3 linked regions of the Dinoroseobacter shibae DFL 12 = DSM 16493 genome follow. The protein of the gene in region 3 interacts with the protein of the main gene of each other region in a pairwise test. Links are inferred from orthologs where the notes say so. Each region holds a gene or a part of one and is shown on either strand. Other genes may lie near its edges.

What was found.
Region 1: the proteins of aceE (region 3) and groL interact in binary tests that used the Escherichia coli proteins (3 or more experiments, as listed by UniProt). The link is inferred for Dinoroseobacter shibae DFL 12 = DSM 16493 from one-to-one orthologs.
Region 2: the proteins of aceE (region 3) and nth interact in binary tests that used the Escherichia coli proteins (3 or more experiments, as listed by UniProt). The link is inferred for Dinoroseobacter shibae DFL 12 = DSM 16493 from one-to-one orthologs.

Annotation. Positions count from the first base shown.
Region 1 is NC_009952.1:3,076,342-3,079,403, reverse strand. The notes cover bases 1-2,908. They hold groL (chaperonin GroEL), read left to right. Parts: upstream 1-586; coding sequence 587-2,230; downstream 2,231-2,908. Other genes in these bases: DSHI_RS14805 (GNAT family N-acetyltransferase), read left to right, coding at 2,400-2,891; groES (co-chaperone GroES), read left to right, coding at 232-543. In the rest of the region: DSHI_RS14800 (alpha-D-ribose 1-methylphosphonate 5-triphosphate diphosphatase), read left to right, coding at 2,932-3,062.
Region 2 is NC_009952.1:3,192,024-3,195,037, forward strand. Bases 111-2,970 are described here. They hold nth (endonuclease III), read right to left. Parts: upstream 1,933-2,970; coding sequence 1,288-1,932; downstream 111-1,287. Other genes in these bases: DSHI_RS15335 (adenosine kinase), read right to left, coding at 290-1,291; DSHI_RS15345 (methylated-DNA--[protein]-cysteine S-methyltransferase), read left to right, coding at 2,044-2,907. Also shown: DSHI_RS15330 (aldehyde dehydrogenase family protein), read left to right, coding at 1-107; DSHI_RS15350 (YiaD family glycine zipper/OmpA-like lipoprotein), read left to right, coding at 3,014-3,014. UniProt on the Escherichia coli protein: DNA repair enzyme that has both DNA N-glycosylase activity and AP-lyase activity. The DNA N-glycosylase activity releases various damaged pyrimidines from DNA by cleaving the N-glycosidic bond, leaving an AP (apurinic/apyrimidinic) site.
Region 3 is NC_009952.1:2,076,990-2,080,376, reverse strand. Bases 103-3,335 are described here. They hold aceE (pyruvate dehydrogenase (acetyl-transferring), homodimeric type), read left to right. Parts: upstream 103-477; coding sequence 478-3,135; downstream 3,136-3,335. Other genes in these bases: aceF (dihydrolipoyllysine-residue acetyltransferase), read left to right, coding at 3,217-3,335; dld (D-lactate dehydrogenase), read left to right, coding at 103-249. In the rest of the region: more of dld, read left to right, coding at 1-102; more of aceF, read left to right, coding at 3,336-3,387. UniProt on the Escherichia coli protein: Component of the pyruvate dehydrogenase (PDH) complex, that catalyzes the overall conversion of pyruvate to acetyl-CoA and CO(2).

The sequences.
Region 1 (3,062 bases), 1.0 Mb from region 3 along the record:
TCTGTGCCGGGCGAGGCCGTGCCCGGGCGGGGCGACGGCCGGGATGGTCGCCCGCCCGGGGTGTCACGCGGCGCGCGCGGCTTGCCCGGGCTCCATGCGCATTTTTGCCCATCGTCCCCGTTGACAGGCTGCTGCGGCGTCTCTAACTACGGCGCGTTAGCACTCGGACAAAGTGAGTGCTAATGGCCCCGCAGGGGGTCAGGGAGAAACACTGAGCGAAGGAGCCTACAGATGGCATTCACACCGCTTCATGACCGTGTTCTGGTCCGTCGCGTCGAAAGCGAAGAAAAAACCGCAGGCGGGCTGATCATCCCCGACAGCGCCAAGGAAAAGCCCGCCGAGGGCCTGGTGATCGCCGTTGGCGCAGGTGCCAAGGATGACGATGGGGACCGGATCCCCATGGACGTCAAGGAAGGCGACAAGATCCTCTTCGGCAAGTGGTCCGGCACCGAGGTGACCGTGGACGGCGAAGAGCTGCTGATCATGAAAGAGAGCGACATTCTCGGGATCATCACCGACGAAGCCGCGGCCAAGGCCGCCTGAACGCCTCGACTGATCACAAACATAGACTCAAGGAGCGAACAACATGGCTGCTAAAGACGTCAAATTCGACATCGACGCCCGCAACCGCATGCTCAAGGGTGTCAACATCCTCGCAGACGCGGTGAAGGTGACCCTGGGCCCCAAGGGCCGCAACGTGGTTCTGGACAAGAGCTTCGGCGCGCCGCGCATCACCAAGGACGGTGTCTCCGTCGCCAAGGAAATCGAACTGGAAGACAAGTTCGAGAACATGGGCGCGCAGATGGTCAAGGAAGTCGCCTCGCGCACCAATGACGAGGCCGGCGACGGCACCACAACCGCGACCGTGCTGGCGCAAGCCATCGTCAAGGAAGGCATGAAGTCGGTTGCCGCGGGCATGAACCCGATGGACCTCAAGCGCGGGATCGACCTGGCGACCTCCAAGGTTGTCGAGGCGATCAAATCCGCCGCCCGTCCCGTGAACGACAGCGCCGAAGTGGCGCAGGTCGGCACCATCTCCGCCAACGGCGAGAGCGAGATCGGCCAGCAGATCGCGGATGCGATGCAAAAGGTTGGCAACGAGGGTGTCATCACCGTCGAGGAGAACAAGGGCCTGGAGACCGAGACCGACGTGGTCGAGGGCATGCAGTTCGACCGTGGCTATCTGAGCCCCTATTTCGTGACCAACCCCGACAAGATGACCACCGAGTTGGAAGACGCGATCATCCTGCTGCACGAGAAGAAGCTCTCGTCGCTGCAGCCGATGGTGCCGCTGCTTGAGTCGGTGATCCAGTCCGGCAAGCCGCTGCTGATCATCGCGGAAGACGTGGAAGGCGAAGCGCTCGCCACCCTCGTGGTCAACAAGCTGCGCGGCGGTCTGAAGATCGCGGCCGTCAAGGCACCGGGCTTCGGCGATCGTCGCAAGGCCATGCTGCAGGACATCGCGATCCTGACCGGTGGCCAGGTGATCTCGGAAGACCTCGGCATGAAGCTCGAGTCCGTGACCATCGACATGCTGGGTTCCGCCAAGCGCGTGTCGATCACCAAGGACGAGACCACCATCGTCGACGGCGCCGGTGCCAAGGCCGAGATCGAAGCCCGCGTGGCCCAGATCCGCAACCAGATCGAGGAGACCACCTCGGATTACGACCGTGAGAAGCTGCAGGAGCGTGTGGCCAAGCTCGCCGGTGGTGTGGCTGTCATCCGCGTCGGCGGCATGACCGAGGTCGAAGTGAAAGAGCGCAAGGACCGTGTGGACGATGCGCTAAACGCGACCCGCGCGGCTGTGCAGGAAGGCATCGTCGTCGGCGGCGGTGTGGCCCTGATCCAGGCGGCCAAGCATCTCGACGGTCTGGAAGGCGCGAACAACGACCAGAACATCGGCATCAACATCGTGCGCAAGGCGCTGGAAGCTCCGCTGCGCCAGATCGCCGAGAACGCAGGTGTCGACGGGTCCGTCGTGGCCGGCAAGATCCGCGAAAGCAGTGACCTGGCCTTCGGGTTCAACGCGCAGACCGAAGAATATGGCGACATGTTCAAGTTCGGTGTGATCGACCCGGCCAAGGTGGTGCGCACCGCGCTGCAGGATGCGGCCTCCATCGCCGGTCTGCTGATCACCACCGAAGCAATGGTGGCCGACAAGCCCGCCAAGGAAGGTGCCGGCGCCGGTGGCGGCATGCCCGACATGGGCGGCATGGGCGGCATGATGTAAGCTGCCGGACATTCCGGATGGAAGGGGCCCTTCGGGGCCCCTTTTTTCATGCGCGCGCCCGATCGGTCCGATCGACGTTTCGGGGCGCGCGCGGAGAAAGCGGCAGTCGCCGGTTTTTTTGCTTTGCGCCCCGTGGGTTTCCCGCGCAAGCTGTGCCGGAGGTGTCACTTTGGTTGAATTCGAGTTGAGAGAAGCGGGTCGGGCGGATGCCTTTGCGATCTCGATCCTGGTGGAGACCAGCTTCGAAGGCTCGCGTGAGGACCGTTTGATCAAGGACTTGCGTGCGGAGGATGCGCTGGGTCTGGAACTGGTCGCCATTGAGCGCGGGCACGTGATCGGCCATGCCGCCTTCCCGAGGCTCTCGCGGCCCGAGGGCTGGTATGCGCTCGCCCCCCTGACGGTGCGGGCGGACAGGCGCCGAATGGGCGTCGGCTCGGCCCTGGTGCGGGTGGGCATCGACCGGTTGCGGCAGGCCGAGGCGCCCGCGCTGCTGGTGCTGGGCGATCCGGACTACTACGAACGATTCGGGTTTTCCCTGGGTGCTGCGGCCAAGCTGCGCAGTGCGTATCCGAAGAACAACCTGATGATGCTGGCCTTCGCGCCGGGGTTGAGCGGGGCCGCGTTCGACGTGGACTACCCGTCGGTCTTTCTGCGCAACTGAGCCCTTGCCCTCGGGCGGTGTCCGGCGCATGACGCGGCCCATGCTGGAGCTTGTCTTCGAAAACGGTCTGATCCTCGATCCGGTGGAGGGCCCCCTGCCGGGGCTGGCCATGGCGGGCGGACGCCTGGGTGCGCCGGGCCCCGCCGCGCGGCGCGTGGATCTGGAGGGGTT
Region 2 (3,014 bases), 1.1 Mb from region 3 along the record:
AGCTGCCCTTCGGCGGGGTGGGCAAGTCCGGCCATGGGCGCGAGAAGGGGTTCGAGGCGCTTTTCGGCTTCTCGCAACTCAAGACGGTGGCGACCCATCACGGCTAGGGACCCGCGCGGGCCACGGGCCAAGCCGCTTCGAAGCCGCTTGCAGCCCTTCGCGGACAGGGCAGCCCATTTGTGACGCCCCGATCGCGCAACGACTCAAGCCGAATTACGGCCGCTCCTGCGCCGAGTGCCCACAACCGGGCGCCCAAGCGGTTTCGAAACCGCTTGCCCCGGCACCGTCCCTAGAGCAGCCCCTCGGCGACGAAACGCGCGCGGACATCCGTCTTGGGACGCGCGCCGAAATGGCTGATCACCTCGGATCCGGCAATCACGCCCATGCGGCCACAGACCTCGAGGCTTTTGCCCGTTGCCAGCCCGTAGAGGAACCCGGCGGCGAACTGGTCCCCTGCCCCGGTCGCATCCACCGGCACAACCCGTGTGACCGGCACCTCGACGCGCGCGTCGCCGCGGATCATCACCACCGGGTCACCCGACCGAGTGCAGACCACAAGCTCGCAGACCGACGCAGCGCGGGCAAGCGCGGCCCCGAGGTCCTCGGTCTCGTACAGCGCCATGTATTCATGCTCGTTTCCGATGACGAAGTTCAGCTCATCGGCCACGAGGCGCTGGAAATCCGCCCGGTGCCGGTCCACGCAGAACGGATCGGACAGGGTGATCCCCGCATGCCCCCCCGCCCCGCGCGCATAGCGCGCCGCGGCCTCGAACGCGGCCTTTCCGGGCACCTTGTCGAAGAGGTAGCCTTCGAGAAACAGCAGCCCGACCTGGGCAAACACCGCCTCCGGCACATCTTCGGGGCCGAGATCGGCACCGGCACCGAGATAGGTGTTCATCGACCGCTCCCCGTCCGGGGTCACGAAGATCATCGAGCGGGACGTGGGTGCCTCCACCTGCTGTGGCGGGTTCGGAAAGGCGGTGCCCTCGGCCTCCATCCCCTGTGCATAGAACCGGCCCAGCGTGTCGTCCTTCACCCGCCCGATAAACGCGCAGCGCAAGCCCAGTTCGCCCAATCCGGCGAGCGTGTTGGCCACCGACCCGCCCGGAGCCTGCACCCGGTCGGACATGGCGGCATAAAGCATCTCGGCCCGGGGCCGTTCGACCAGTTGCATGATGCCTTTCTCGATCCCCATATGGTCGAGAAAGCTGTCATCGGTCTGGGCCAGAACATCGACAATGGCATTGCCGATCCCCACCACCTGGTAAGGGTCCTTGGAAGTGTCACTCATTCGGTCTTGTCCTCGAATTGGCAGAGATCGCGGATCAGGCAGGCCCCGCAGGCCGGTTTGCGCGCCTTGCAGATGTAGCGGCCATGCAGGATCAGCCAGTGATGGGCGTGGTGCTGGAAATCGACGGGGATGTGGTCTTCGATGGCGCGTTCGACCGCGACCACGTCCTTGCCCGGGCAGATGCCGCTGCGGTTGCCGACGCGGAAGATGTGGGTGTCCACGGCCTGGCTCGGATGCCCCCACCACATGTTGAGCACCACATTGGCGGTCTTGCGGCCCACCCCCGGCAGGCTCTCGAGTGCCGCGCGGGAATTCGGCACCTCACCGCCATACTGCTCGACCAGAATGCGGCTGAGCTTGATGACGTTCTTGGCCTTGTTGCGATACAGCCCGATGGTCTTGATATGCTGGATCACGCCCTCTTCGCCCAAGGCCAGCATCTTCTCGGGCGTATCGGCGATCTTGAACAGGGCCTCGGTGGCATTGTTCACGCCCGCATCCGTGGCCTGTGCCGAAAGCGCTACGGCCACAACCAGGGTGTAGGCGTTGACATGGTTCAACTCGCCCTTGGGCTCGGCCTCGGCGGCCTGGAACCGGGTGAAGATCTCGCGGATCGTATGATAATCGAGTTGCTTGGCCATCCGCGCCGGTATGCCCAATGCGCCCGCGCGGGGCAAGCGGGCCAAATGCGCAAAATTCGGGTCGCGGGGGCGCGGGGGGCGGATTACCTTGGGCGTCACAGGAGGCCCGAGATGAGTGACCCCGAGACCGCAGACGACCGCTACCATTACGGCGTGATCCGCCGCGCCATCGAAGAGATCGATGCCGCCGGGGGCACACCCCTGCCGCTCGACGATCTGGCGGGCCGGATCGGGATGAGTCCGGCCCATTTGCAGCGTACGTTTTCGGCCTGGGTCGGCGTGTCGCCCAAACGGTATCAGCAATACCTGACGCTCGATCATGCCAAGGCCCTGCTGGCCGACCGCTTCACCACCCTGGAGGCGGCGGGGGAATTGGGACTGTCCGGCTCCGGGCGGCTCCATGATCTTTTCGTGACCTGGGAGGCCATGAGCCCCGGCGAGTTCGCCCGCAAGGGCGCGGGGCTGACGATCCGCTGGGGCTGGTTCGACAGTCCGTTCGGACCCGCGCTGGTCATGGGCACCGACAAGGGGATCTGCGGCATCGCGTTCGCCGCCGAAACCGGCACCGACGCCGCCATGGCCGACATGGTCGCGCGCTGGCCCAAGGCGCGGTATGTGGAGGACCCGACGCGGCTCCGGCCCTGGGCGGTGGCGGCCTTCGGCGCGGGGGATGGAGATCTGGCCCGCGCGCCTCTCTACCTGATCGGGGCGCCATTCCAGATCAAGGTGTGGGAGGCGCTGCTGCGCATCCCTTCGGGCCATGTCACAACCTATTCGGAGATTGCCGAAGCCATCGGATCCCCCCGGGCCGTGCGCGCCGTGGGCACCGCCGTGGGGCGCAATCCGGTCAGCTGGCTTATCCCCTGCCACCGCGCGTTGCGCAAATCAGGCGGACTGGGCGGCTATCACTGGGGCCTGCCGGTCAAACGCGCCATGCTGGCCCAGGAGGCCGCGCTTCTGGAACAGGCCGGCTGAACCGGCAAAAGGGCGCCGCGACCGTGGGCTTGCGCCGTCTGCTATTGAATATCCGGCGCGACTGACCCGATATGCGGACAAACAAAACCTATCGAGGACGAGCCCTA
Region 3 (3,387 bases):
CACGTTCTGCACCAGGATTACATCGTCAAGAAGGGCGTCGACGTGAAGGCGCTGAAGGCGGAAATGCTTGAATTGCTTGACAAACGGGGTGCGGAATACCCCGCCGAGCACAATGTCGGACATCTTTATGGAGCCAAACCGGACCTTGCTGCGTTCTACAAGAGCGTGGATCCGACGAATTCCATGAATCCCGGGATCGGGAAGATGTCGAAGTGCAAGCATTACGGCGCAAAACGGGAGGAAGTTTAATGTTGAACCATTGGTATGCATCAGCTGCGTAGCGCTATGCATCTGGCAGGGGTTCTGACCTAACGACCCCCGTGTTATCCACATATCATCACGCGGCATGCGTTGATCGCACGGCCCCGGTGGGGGTCGAGCGGGAGGGAGGAGGAAATTCCCATCCGGTTACAGCGATTAATTTAATGCTGAACGAAATGGCTGGGCCGCAGAGTCCGGACCAAGGGACAGAGGATCATGACGGACACCAAGCACGATATCGACCCGGTGGAATCCCAGGAATGGCAGGAAGCCATCGAGGATGTGATCGCCCGGGACGGCGCGGATCGCGCCCATTACCTTCTGGACAAGGCGGTGCAGCAGGCCCGCGCGGCGGGCGCGACCCTGCCGTTCTCGGCCACCACGCCCTACCAGAACACCATTCCCGCCGATGACCAGTACGACTTCCCCGGCGACCTGGAGATGGAATGGCGGATCCGCACCATCAACCGCTGGAACGCCATGGCCACGGTCGTGCGCCGCAACAAGGTCAGCTCGGAATATGGCGGGCATATCGCGTCCTTTGCGTCCTCGGCGGTGATGTATGACGTGGGTCTGAACCACTTCTGGCGCTCGAAATCGGCGATCCACGGTGGGGATCTCGTGTTCTTCCAGGGCCATGTGATCCCGGGGATCTATGCGCGGTCCTTCATGGAAGGCCGGATCAGCGAGGAGCAGCTGGAAAATTTCCGCTCCGAAGTCGACGGGTCCGGCCTGTCATCCTATCCGCACCCTTGGCTGATGCCGGACTACTGGCAGTTCCCGACCGTGTCGATGGGGCTCGGCCCGCTCATGGCGATCTACCAGGCGCGGTTCATGAAATACATGCACAGCCGGGGCCTCATCGACATGGCCGACCGCAAGGTGTGGTGTTTCCTGGGCGATGGCGAGATGGACGAGCCGGAAAGCCGGGGCGCCATTGACCTCGCGGTGCGCGAGGGGCTGGACAACCTGATCTTCGTGATCAACTGCAACTTGCAACGGCTCGACGGACCGGTGCGCGGCAATGGCAAGATCGTGCAGGAGCTGGAAGGCGACTTCCGCGGCGCGGGCTGGAACGTCATCAAGCTGCTCTGGGGCAAGGGTTGGGACGAATTGCTGGAGAAAGACGTCTCGGGCCGGTTGCGCCAGCTGATGGACGAGACCGTGGACGGCGATTACCAGACGTTCAAATCCAAGGACGGCGCCTATATCCGCAAGCATTTCTTTGGCAAGTATCCCGAGACCGCGGCGCTGGTCGAGGACTGGACCGATGAGCAGATCTGGGCGCTGCGCCGGGGCGGGCACGATCCGCAAAAGGTCTATACCGCGTTCAAGAAGGCGACCGAGACCAAGGGGCAGCCGAGCTGTCTGCTGGTCAAGACCGTGAAGGGTCACGGGATGGGCACGGCCGGCGAGGGCCAGAACACCACCCACCAGCAAAAGAAGATGAACGAGGAGCAGTTGCGCGCCTTCCGCGACCGGTTCAAGATCCCTGTCAGCGACGAGGATGTCGGCAAGGCCCCGTTCGTGGCGCTGAACAACGCGCAGAAGGCCTATATCCTGGAGCGGCGCAAGGAGCTGGGCGGCGAGTTCCCGAAGCGCGAATGGCGCGACACCCCCAAGCTGGAGATCCCTGCGCTGGAGGCGTTCGGCAAGGAGCTGAAATCCACCGGCACGCGTGAGATTTCGACCACCATGGCCTTCGTGCGGATACTGACGACGCTCTTGCGCGACAAGAACATCGGCAAGCAGGTCGTGCCGATCGTGCCGGACGAGAGCCGCACCTTCGGGATGGAAGGCTTGTTCCGCTCGGTGGGGATCTACAACCCGATGGGGCAGACCTACATCCCCGAAGACCGGGACCAGATGTCCTATTACAAGGAGAGCGAGACGGGACAGGTCCTGCAGGAGGGCATCAACGAGGCCGGGGCCATGGCCGACTGGATCGCGGCGGCCACGTCGTACTCCAACCACGGCGTGCCGATGATCCCGTTCTTCATCTACTACTCTATGTTCGGGTTCCAGCGGATCGGCGACCTGGCCTGGGCCGCGGGCGACAGCCGTGCGCGGGGCTTCATGCTGGGCGGCACCGCCGGGCGCACGACGCTGAACGGCGAGGGGCTGCAGCACGAGGACGGGCATTCCCACATCCTGGCGGGCACCATCCCGAACTGCATCAGCTACGATCCGACCTTCAGCTACGAGGTGGCGGTGATCGTCCATCACGGGCTCAAGCGGATGTATGTCGAGCAGGACGACGTGTATTTCTACCTGACGCTGATGAACGAGAACTACACCCATCCGGACATGCCGATGGGTGTAGAAGAGGACATCATCAAGGGGCTTTACCGGTTCTCGAAAACCGCCAAGCCGAACAAGAAGCATGTCAACCTGATGGGGTCGGGCACGATCCTGGTGCAGGCGATCAAGGCGGCCGAGATGCTGAAGGAAGACTTCGGCGTGACCTCGGACATCTGGTCGGCGACCTCGATGAACGAGCTGGCCCGCGACGGGCAGGATTGCGCACGGGCCAACCGGCTCGACCCCCTTGGAGATCAGAAGGTGCCGTTTGTCACGCAACAGCTTGAAGGGGTGACCGGACCGGTCATCGCGGCCACCGATTACATGAAGAACTATGCCGAACAGATCCGCGCGTTCGTGCCGCAGGACTTCACGGTCCTGGGCACCGACGGGTTCGGGCGGTCCGACAGCCGGGTCAACCTGCGCCGGTTCTTCGAGGTGGATTCCAACCACATCGCCGCCGCGGCCATGGTCGCGCTGCACAGGCAGGGGACCGTCACCGATGCGGTGCTGAAAAAGGCGCTCGCCCGGTACGAGATCGACAGCAACAAGCCGAACCCCCGTCTGGTGTGATCGGGACGCGTCCGTCCGGCCCGGCCTGCGCGCGGCGCGGGACAGGGCCGGCGGATGCCAGGGAATGAGAAGGACAAGACAATGGCAATCGAAGTAAACGTGCCCGATATCGGCGATTTCACCGATGTTCCGGTGGTCAGCATCCTGGTTTCGGTCGGCGATGTGGTCGCCGAAGAAGACCCCTTGCTGGAACTGGAGAGCGACAAGGCGACCATGGAAGTGCCCAGCCCCGTTGCGGGCAAGGTGGTCGAG